2 regions of the Streptomyces sp. RPA4-2 genome follow, and region 2 is predicted to be linked to the other one. Evidence: predicted binding sites of a transcription regulator. Region 2 holds the regulator's gene; the other holds the start of a gene.
What was found. The regulator HspR, encoded in region 2, represses chaperone genes until heat shock. The targets are predictions, from matches to a motif close to TTGAGNNNNNNNNNCTCAA.
Positions count from the first base shown of each region.

Region 1: the regulator HspR is predicted to act here: its motif matches at 2,070-2,088, upstream of lon (endopeptidase La).

Region 1 covers NZ_CP050975.2:6,062,311-6,066,728, forward strand. The annotation lists gene HEP85_RS26685 (response regulator transcription factor) at 1-5, opposite strand, end outside; gene HEP85_RS26690 (spermidine synthase) at 119-796, opposite strand; gene HEP85_RS26695 (rhomboid-like protein) at 983-1,927, shown strand; gene lon (endopeptidase La) at 2,111-4,418, shown strand, end outside.
Region 2 covers NZ_CP050975.2:4,966,931-4,971,348, forward strand. The annotation lists gene dnaK (molecular chaperone DnaK) at 1-308, shown strand, start outside; gene grpE (nucleotide exchange factor GrpE) at 305-967, shown strand; gene dnaJ (molecular chaperone DnaJ) at 1,001-2,188, shown strand; gene HEP85_RS21730 (heat shock protein transcriptional repressor HspR) at 2,193-2,639, shown strand; gene HEP85_RS21735 (substrate-binding domain-containing protein) at 3,464-4,418, shown strand, end outside.

The sequences.
Region 1 (4,418 bases), 1.1 Mb from region 2:
TCCATCGCCCGCCCCTGATGTGTGCTTTCCGGAATCCGTGGGGTGATCCCATGACTGCGCTTGACGCTTGAATGATCCGCGCCAGGGGAGCAGCGTAAGGGCAGTCGGCTGCGCTCGGCTATCCAGGCCCTGTCGCGAGGTGGACGACGTCCGGAACGCCCCGGGCAACCGGGATCTCTTCGGTACGCACCCGTCGGAATCCGGCATTCCGCAAGCTTCCTTCAAATTCCGGAGAGGGCCGGGCGGACCATACGGCGAGCACTCCGCCGGGCCTCAACACCCGCGCGCAGTCCGCGAGTCCGGCCGGTCCGTACAGGCTGTCGTTGTCCTCCGTGACGGTCCAGTCGGGGCCGTTGTCGATGTCCAGGCAGAGCGCGTCGTACGTGGCGGATGTCTCACGTAGGTGAGTGGACAGATCGGCCTCCACGATCTCGGTGCGCGGATCGGCGAACGCCCGCGCGGAGAGCCCGGCCAGCGGACCGTCACGGTGCCAGTCGACGATGGCCCGCTCGCGTTCGACGACGCTGATGCGCCCCCAGCGCCGGTCCGCCGCCGCGTGGGCGAGCGAGAACCCGACGCCGAGTCCGCCGATCAGGAGGTCCGGCTCCGGGCGTCCGTCGAGGGCGTCGTACGCGGCGTCGACGAGCAGCCGCTCCGAGCGGCCGTCCGAGGTGTCCATCAGGAAGCATCCGTTGGCGATGATCTGCAGCAGTGCGCCGTGGCGCCGCAACACGACCTCGCCGTACGGGCCTTCCCTGCGGTCGATGACTACGGGGGTGTCGTACGGAGCCGTCATGGCTCCCATCCTGGCAGTCCGCCCGGACGCGCGGCGGGAACGATCCCCGGGCGCGGGGTCCTCCCTACATATGGACCGCATACGCGGATGCGGGCTTGCTGTGAATCCCCCCGCGGGTGGCGTCGGTCATAGACAGTGGCGCGTGGGACACCCAAGGGTGGGTGGGGACGGAAGGAGCCCTCCACCTTGGACCGGAGCACGACCGCGGCGGCCACCACCTCCCCGTCGGACGCCACGCCCGAGAACGCGGAAGCCGGCACGTCCGTGCTGGACGGCATGCCGCGACAGCGCGGCGACGCGGTCACGGAGACATCCGCACCCCGCCCGCCCGCCTCTCGCGCCCGCACCCGTGCCCTCGCCCGCGCCCGGACAAGCGCGCTGCGGCCCTGGCGGCTGCTCCCCACCCCCACCGGCACGCCCTTCACCTTCGGGTACGCGGCGGTCCTCGCCGTCGTGTCGGTGACCGCGGACCACGCGGCCCCCTCCCTCGTCCACGCCCTCCAGCAGGGCTCCAGCACGGACGTGGCGCACCTCGCGCGCCATCCGGTGCTGGTGCTGCTGGCCAGCGCGCTGTGGATCGCGGGCGGGGTCGCGTCGATGTACGCGGCCGGGTTCGTGCTCGTACTGACCGCGCTGGAGCGGCGCATAGGCGGACTGCGGGCGGCGGGTGTCTTCCTGCTCGGCCATGTCGTGGCCACGCTGGCCACCGAGGTGCCCGTCGGCCTGTCGGTGCTGGCCGGACACCTTCCCGGCAGTTCCCTGCACCGTCTCGACTACGGCATCAGCTTCGGTGTCGCCGCGAGCGTCGGTGCCCTCGCCGGGCTGCTGACGCCGTGGCTGCGCTGGCCGCTGCTGATCGGCTTCGCGGGGGTGCTGGCCGGCGACCTGATCGCGTTCCGGGACCCGATGACCGACTGGGGACACCTGCTGTCCCTGGCGGTCGGGGTCTCGACCTGGCCGCTGATACGGCGCCGGCACCGGGCCGGCGCGGACGGGCGCGGGGGCCGCGACACGGCCGACCCCGCCGTCCGGGCCGCCCAGGCGCCCGGCACCCTCGCCGCCCAGGACCTGACCGTCGCCCCCAGGAGCCCCGCGGGAACAGGGCGCGGCGCGCGGGGGTTCTTGCGGTAAGCCCCGGCCGGGAGCACTCCCGGCCGCCCCATCGGCGCGTCGAGGACCGCGCTGACCTGTGCGGATTCCCGTAGCCCCGGGGGTGGCCGAGTGATCGCTCAGAGCGAACAGGCCCGGGGGAACAATCGGGGGCTCACGTGCATTGAGTCGATGTAGCTCAACTTGACTGCCGGAGGGAAGATCATGGCTTCGACGTCCACATCGCTCACCCTGCCCGTGCTGCCGCTCGACGACGAGGTCGTGCTGCCCGGGATGGTGGTTCCGCTGGACCTGAACGACGCCGATGTGCGTGCCGCGGTGGAGGCTGCCCAGGCCGCCGCGCGGTCGGAGCCCGGCAAGCCGCGGGTGCTGCTGGTGCCACGCATCGACGGGGCGTACCCGAGCACCGGTGTGCTCGGCACCGTCGAGCAGGTCGGCCGGCTGGCCGACGGCGACCCGGGCGCGCTGATCCGCGGCCGTGGACGCGTGAAGATCGGTGCCGGGACGACCGGTCCCGGTGCCGCACTGTGGGTCGAGGGCACCCAGGTCGACGAGACCGTGCCCGACCCGTTGCCCGGTCATGTCACCGAACTGGTCAAGGAGTACAAGGCCCTCGCCACCAGCTGGCTGCGCAAGCGCGCCGCCTGGCAGGTCGTGGACCGCGTACAGGCCATCGACGACGTGTCCGCGCTCGCCGACAACTCCGGTTACTCCCCGTTCCTGAGCACCGAGCAGAAGGTCACGCTGCTGGAGACCGCCGACCCGGTGGCCCGGCTGAAGCTCGCCACCGAGCAGCTGCGTGAGCACCTCGCCGAGCAGGACGTCGCCGAGTCCATCGCCAAGGACGTCCAGGAGGGCGTCGACAAGCAGCAGCGCGAGTTCCTGCTGCGGCGCCAGCTGGAAGCGGTCCGCAAGGAGCTGCGCGAGCTGAACGGCGACGCCAAGGAGGGCGAGGAGTCGGACGACTACCGGACCCGCGTCGAGGCCGCCGACCTTCCCGAGAAGGTCCGCGAGGCCGCCCTCAAGGAGGTCGACAAGCTGGAGCGGTCCAGTGACCAGTCGCCCGAGGGCTCCTGGATCCGCACCTGGCTCGACACGGTGCTGGAACTGCCGTGGAACGAACGGACCGACGACACCGGCGCGTACGACATCCAGGGCGCCAAGGCCGTCCTGGACGCCGAGCACGCCGGACTCGACGACGTGAAGGAACGCATCACCGAGTACCTCGCCGTGCGCAAGCGGCGTTCCGAGCGCGGGCTCGGCGTGGTCGGCGGGCGGCGCGGCGGTGCCGTGCTCGCGCTGGTCGGACCGCCCGGCGTCGGCAAGACCTCGCTCGGCGAGTCCGTCGCGCACGCGATGGGCCGGAAGTTCGTCCGGGTCGCCCTCGGCGGCGTCCGGGACGAGGCCGAGATCCGCGGCCACCGGCGTACCTACGTCGGCGCCCTGCCCGGCCGTATCGTCCGCGCCATCAAGGAGGCCGGGTCCATGAACCCGGTGGTCCTGCTGGACGAGATCGACAAGGTGGGCTCCGACTTCCGGGGCGACCCGGCCGCGGCCCTGCTGGAGGTCCTCGACCCCGCGCAGAACCACACCTTCCGGGACCACTACCTGGAGGTCGAGCTCGACCTGAGCGACGTGGTGTTCCTGGCGACGGCCAACGTGCTCGAAGCCATCCCGGAGGCCCTGCTCGACCGTATGGAGCTGGTCAGGCTCGACGGGTACACCGAGGACGAGAAGGTCGTCATCGCCCGTGACCACCTGCTGCAGCGGCAGCTGGAGCGGGCGGGTCTGGCGAAGGACGAGGTCACGCTCGACGAGAGCGCGCTGCGCAAGCTCGCCGGGGAGTACACCCGGGAAGCGGGCGTCCGCAACCTGGAGCGGGCCGTCGCCCGGCTGCTCCGCAAGATCGCGGCGCAGCATGAACTCGGCGAGCGGGAGCTGCCGTTCACGGTGACCGACGCCGATCTGCGCGGGTTGCTCGGACGGCCGCACCACGTGCCCGAGTCGGCCCAGGACCCGGCCGAGCGCCGTACCGCGGTGCCCGGTGTCGCCACCGGTCTGGCCGTCACGGGCGCGGGCGGTGACGTCCTCTACGTGGAGGCGTCGCTCGCCGACCCGGAGACGGGCGCGGCGGGTCTGACCCTGACCGGTCAGCTGGGTGACGTGATGAAGGAGTCGGCGCAGATCGCGCTGAGCTTCCTGCGGTCGCACGGAGCCGAGCTGGAACTGCCGGTCGGCGATCTGAAGGACCGGGGCGTGCACATCCACTTCCCGGCGGGCGCCGTCCCCAAGGACGGTCCGAGCGCGGGCGTGACCATGACGACGGCCCTCGCGTCGCTGCTCAGCGGGCGGCCGGTCCGTACGGACGTGGCGATGACCGGTGAGGTCTCGCTGACCGGCCGGGTGCTGCCGATCGGCGGCGTCAAGCAGAAGCTGCTGGCCGCCCACCGGGCCGGGGTGACGACGGTCGTGATCCCGAAGCGCAACGAGCCCGACCTGGACGACGTCCCCG
Region 2 (4,418 bases):
TCTACCAGACGGAGAAGTTCCTCAAGGACAACGAGGACAAGGTCCCCGGTGACGTCAAGACCGAGGTCGAGGCGTCCGTCGAGGAGCTGAAGGCCGCGCTCAAGGGCGAGGACACCGCCGAGATCCGTACGGCCACCGAGAAGGTCGCCGCCGTCTCGCAGAAGCTGGGCCAGGCCATGTACGCCGACGCCCAGGCCGCGCAGGCCGGCGGTGGCGCCGAGGGTGCCGCCGGTGCCGACGCCAGGGCCGACGACGACGTCGTGGACGCCGAGATCGTCGACGAGGACCGCAAGGACGGTGCCGCGTGACGGAGGAGACCCCGGGTTTCGAAGAGAAGCCTGACGTCCCCTCCGGCGCCACCCCTGACGACGCCGAGCCGAAGGACGCCCCCTCCGCGGAGGGGGCGTCCCCGGCCGGGGACGCATCAGCCGCAGCACAGACCGCCGGTCTGACGGCCCAGCTGGACCAGGTACGTACGGCGCTCGGTGAGCGCACCGCGGACCTCCAGCGGCTCCAGGCCGAGTACCAGAACTACCGCCGCCGGGTCGAGCGGGACCGGATCGCGGTCAAGGAGCTCGCCATCTCGAGCCTCCTGACCGAGCTCCTGCCCGTCCTCGACGACATCGGCCGCGCGCGGGAACACGGTGAACTGGTCGGCGGTTTCAAGTCGGTGGCCGAGTCGCTGGAGACCGTCGCGGCGAAGATGGGGCTTCAGCAGTTCGGCAAGGAGGGCGAGCCCTTCGACCCGATGATCCACGAGGCCCTGATGCACTCGTACGCGCCGGACGTCACGGAGACGACGTGCGTGGCGATTCTCCAGCCCGGGTATCGCTTCGGCGAGCGCACCATCCGCCCCGCGCGGGTGGCGGTCGCCGAGCCGCAGCCCGGCGCACAGTCCGTCAAGTCCGACGACACGACGGCTGAGGCGGCCGAGGACAAGGAGAACGGTGGCCCGGACGAGGGCTGACGTTGACACGATGAGGAAGGAGGGACGTCGGGGATGAGCACCAAGGACTTCATCGAGAAGGACTACTACAAGGTCCTCGGCGTCCCCAAGGACGCCACCGAGGCCGAGATCAAGAAGGCGTACCGGAAGCTCGCCCGCGAGTTCCACCCGGACGCCAACAAGGGCAACGCCAAGGCCGAGGAGCGCTTCAAGGAGATCTCCGAGGCGAACGACATCCTCGGGGACGCCAAGAAGCGCAAGGAGTACGACGAGGCACGCGCCCTCTTCGGCAACGGCGGCTTCCGTCCGGGGCCCGGAGCGGGCGGCGGCAACTTCAACTTCGACCTGGGCGACCTCTTCGGAGGCGGCGCCCAGGGCGGAGCGGGCGGCGGGGCCGGCGGCTTCGGCGGCGGCATAGGCGACGTCTTCGGGGGCCTGTTCAACCGCGGCGGCGCGGGCACCGGCACCCGGACCCAGCCCCGGCGCGGCCAGGACATCGACACCGAGGTGACGCTGAGCTTCACCGAGGCGGTGGACGGCGCGACGGTCCCGCTGCGGATGACGTCCCAGGCTCCCTGCAAGGCCTGTTCGGGAACCGGCGACAAGAACGGCACACCGCGTGTGTGCCCGACCTGTGTCGGCACCGGCCAGGTGGCGCGGGGCTCCGGTGGCGGGTTCTCGCTGACGGACCCCTGCCCGGACTGCAAGGGCCGCGGTCTGATCGCCGAGCACCCCTGCATGGAGTGCTCGGGCAGCGGTCGCGCCAAGTCGTCCCGCACGATGCAGGTCCGCATCCCGGCGGGCGTCACCGACTCGCAGCGGATCCGGCTGCGCGGCAAGGGCGGGCCCGGCGAACGGGGCGGCCCGGCCGGCGACCTGTACGTCACGGTCCATGTGGACGCCCACCCGGTCTTCGGCCGCAAGGGCGACAACCTCACCGTCGCCGTGCCCGTCACCTTCGCGGAGGCGGCCCTCGGCGGCGAGGTGCGGGTACCGACCCTGGGCGGCCCCCCGGTCACCCTGAAACTGCCCCCGGGCACGCCCAACGGCCGTACGATGCGGGCCCGCGGCAAGGGCGCGGTCCGCAAGGACGGCACCCGCGGCGACCTTCTCGTCACCGTCGAGGTCGCGGTCCCCACGGACGTGTCGGGCAAGGCGCGTGACGCCCTGGAGGCGTATCGCGAGGCAACCGCGGACGAGGACCCGCGTGCGGAGCTGTTCCAGGCCGCGAAGGGAGCATGAGCAGATGGACGGCCGTCGTCGAAACCCCTATGAACTGACCGAGGAGACCCCGGTCTACGTCATCTCGGTGGCGGCCCAGCTCTCCGGCCTGCACCCGCAGACCCTGCGCCAGTACGACCGCCTCGGCCTGGTCTCACCTGACCGCACGCCCGGGCGTGGCCGGCGCTACTCGGCCCGCGACATCGAACTGCTGCGCACCGTCCAGCAGTTGTCGCAGGACGAGGGCATCAACCTGGCCGGCATCAAACGCATCATCGAGCTGGAGAACCAGGTCGCCGCGCTCCAGTCCCGTGTCGTGGAACTGGAGTCGGCCCTGGACGGCGCGGCGGCGGCCATGCAGCAGCGTGAGGCCGCCGTGCACGCCTCCTACCGGCGGGACCTGGTCCCGTACCAGGAGGTCCAGCAGACGAGCGCGCTGGTGGTGTGGCGGCCGAAGCGGTCGCCGGAGTAGTTCCAGTTCGTCGAAGGGGCCGGGAGGTGGATCACCTCCCGGCCCCTTCGTGTGTCCGCGGCCGGGGGTCGCGCACGTCCCGCGAAGTGGCCTGCCGGGCGGGCGAGTTGTCCGCGGAGGCGCGGGGGAGCCCGACATCCGCGGGAGGGGGCCCGTGCGGCGCGATCGACGCGAAGGTGTTTGCCGGCGGGAACGGTGCGGCCGACGGCCTGTCTCCGGGCGGTGGTCACGTCCCGCCGGAGGCCGGTCGCGCGGGTGTTCGCCGAGAGGGGGCCGAATCGGCCAAGTCCGCACCCCGGACGCCGCGGTCCGTTTTCTTCGGTGTGCCCCACAAAGTGACGTTCACGTGCACTGCCGTTTGCGGGTGGGCGAGACATAAACGGTCATTGCGGCCGGAGTTGTGCGATGCGTGCGACAGCCGGGTTCATGAGTGACGCAGATCACTGCGGTCCTGGTGCGGGCCGTCCCGTCGTGTCGGGCCGGGCTCGCGCTCGCCCGTCCGGAGCTGCGGTGATACTCGGCCAACTTCAAGTCTCCAGGTCGGGGGCGGGGGTTGTCCGGCCCTGACGGGGTGTGTGGGAACGACGCGCGCCGCAGGTGTTACGTGGAAGTGGAGGTGCACGCTCTTCCCATCGTGTTCACTTGGGGAACACAGAACGCTGTTGCCATCTCGTTAAGTGGTTACTCCTTGACGCTGAGGTGATCGCCGCGTTGGCTTTCAGCCACCTGGGTCGCAATGCAGCTACCTCGCCCGGAAGGCACCTGATGTGAACACTCGTAACACCCGGCTTCGTCGTACGGCCATAGCCTTGGCCTCGTCCGCGATGGCCGTCTCACTCGCCGGCTGCGGGGTCGTGGACGGGATCGGCGGCAGCGACTCCAAGGCGAGCCCGACCAAGGGCGACGACATCAAGGTGGGTCTCCTTCTGCCCGAGAAGGGGAACACGCGTTACGAGAAGTTCGATCACCCGATCATCGAGGAGCAGGTCAAAAAGCTCACCAACGGCAAGGGCTCGGTGGTCTACGCCAACGCCGAGCAGAGCGCGAGCAAGCAGAACACCCAGCTCCAGCAGATGGTGGACGAAAAGGTCGACGTCCTCCTCGTGGACGCGGTCGACTCCAAGGCCATCGCGGGCGGTGTGCGCAAGGCCAAGGCCGCGGGTATCCCCGTCATCGCCTACGACCGCCTGGCGCAGGGTCCGATCGACGCGTACATCTCCTTCGACAACGAACTCGTCGGCGAGGTGCAGGCCAAGGAACTGCTGAAGGCGCTGGGCACCAACGCCGCCACGAAGCAGATCGTGATGATGAACGGCTCGCTCACCGACCCGAACGCGGCGCAGTTCAAGGCGGGCGCCATGTCCGTGCTCGACGGCAAGGTCGAGATCGCGCGGAGGTACGACACCAAGGACTGGGACCCGGCCAACGCCAAGTCCAACATGCTGGAGGCGATCTCGGCCGTCGGCGTCAACAACATCGCCGGTGTCTACTCCGCCAACGACGGCATCGCGGGCGCGGTCATCGACGCCATGAAGACCATGGGTGTCAGCAACGTGCCGCCGGTCACCGGCCAGGACGCCGAGCTCGACGCCGTGCAGCGGATCCTCGCGGGCGACCAGTACATGAGCGTCTACAAGTCGTACCCGCAGGAGGCCACCGCCGCCGCCGAGATGGCCGTGGCCAAGGTCCAGGGCCGCGGGATCGAGTTCGACGCGCTGACCCGCGACAAGGTCGACAGCCCCACGACCAAGAAGATCCCGTCCCAGCTCGTGCCCGTGG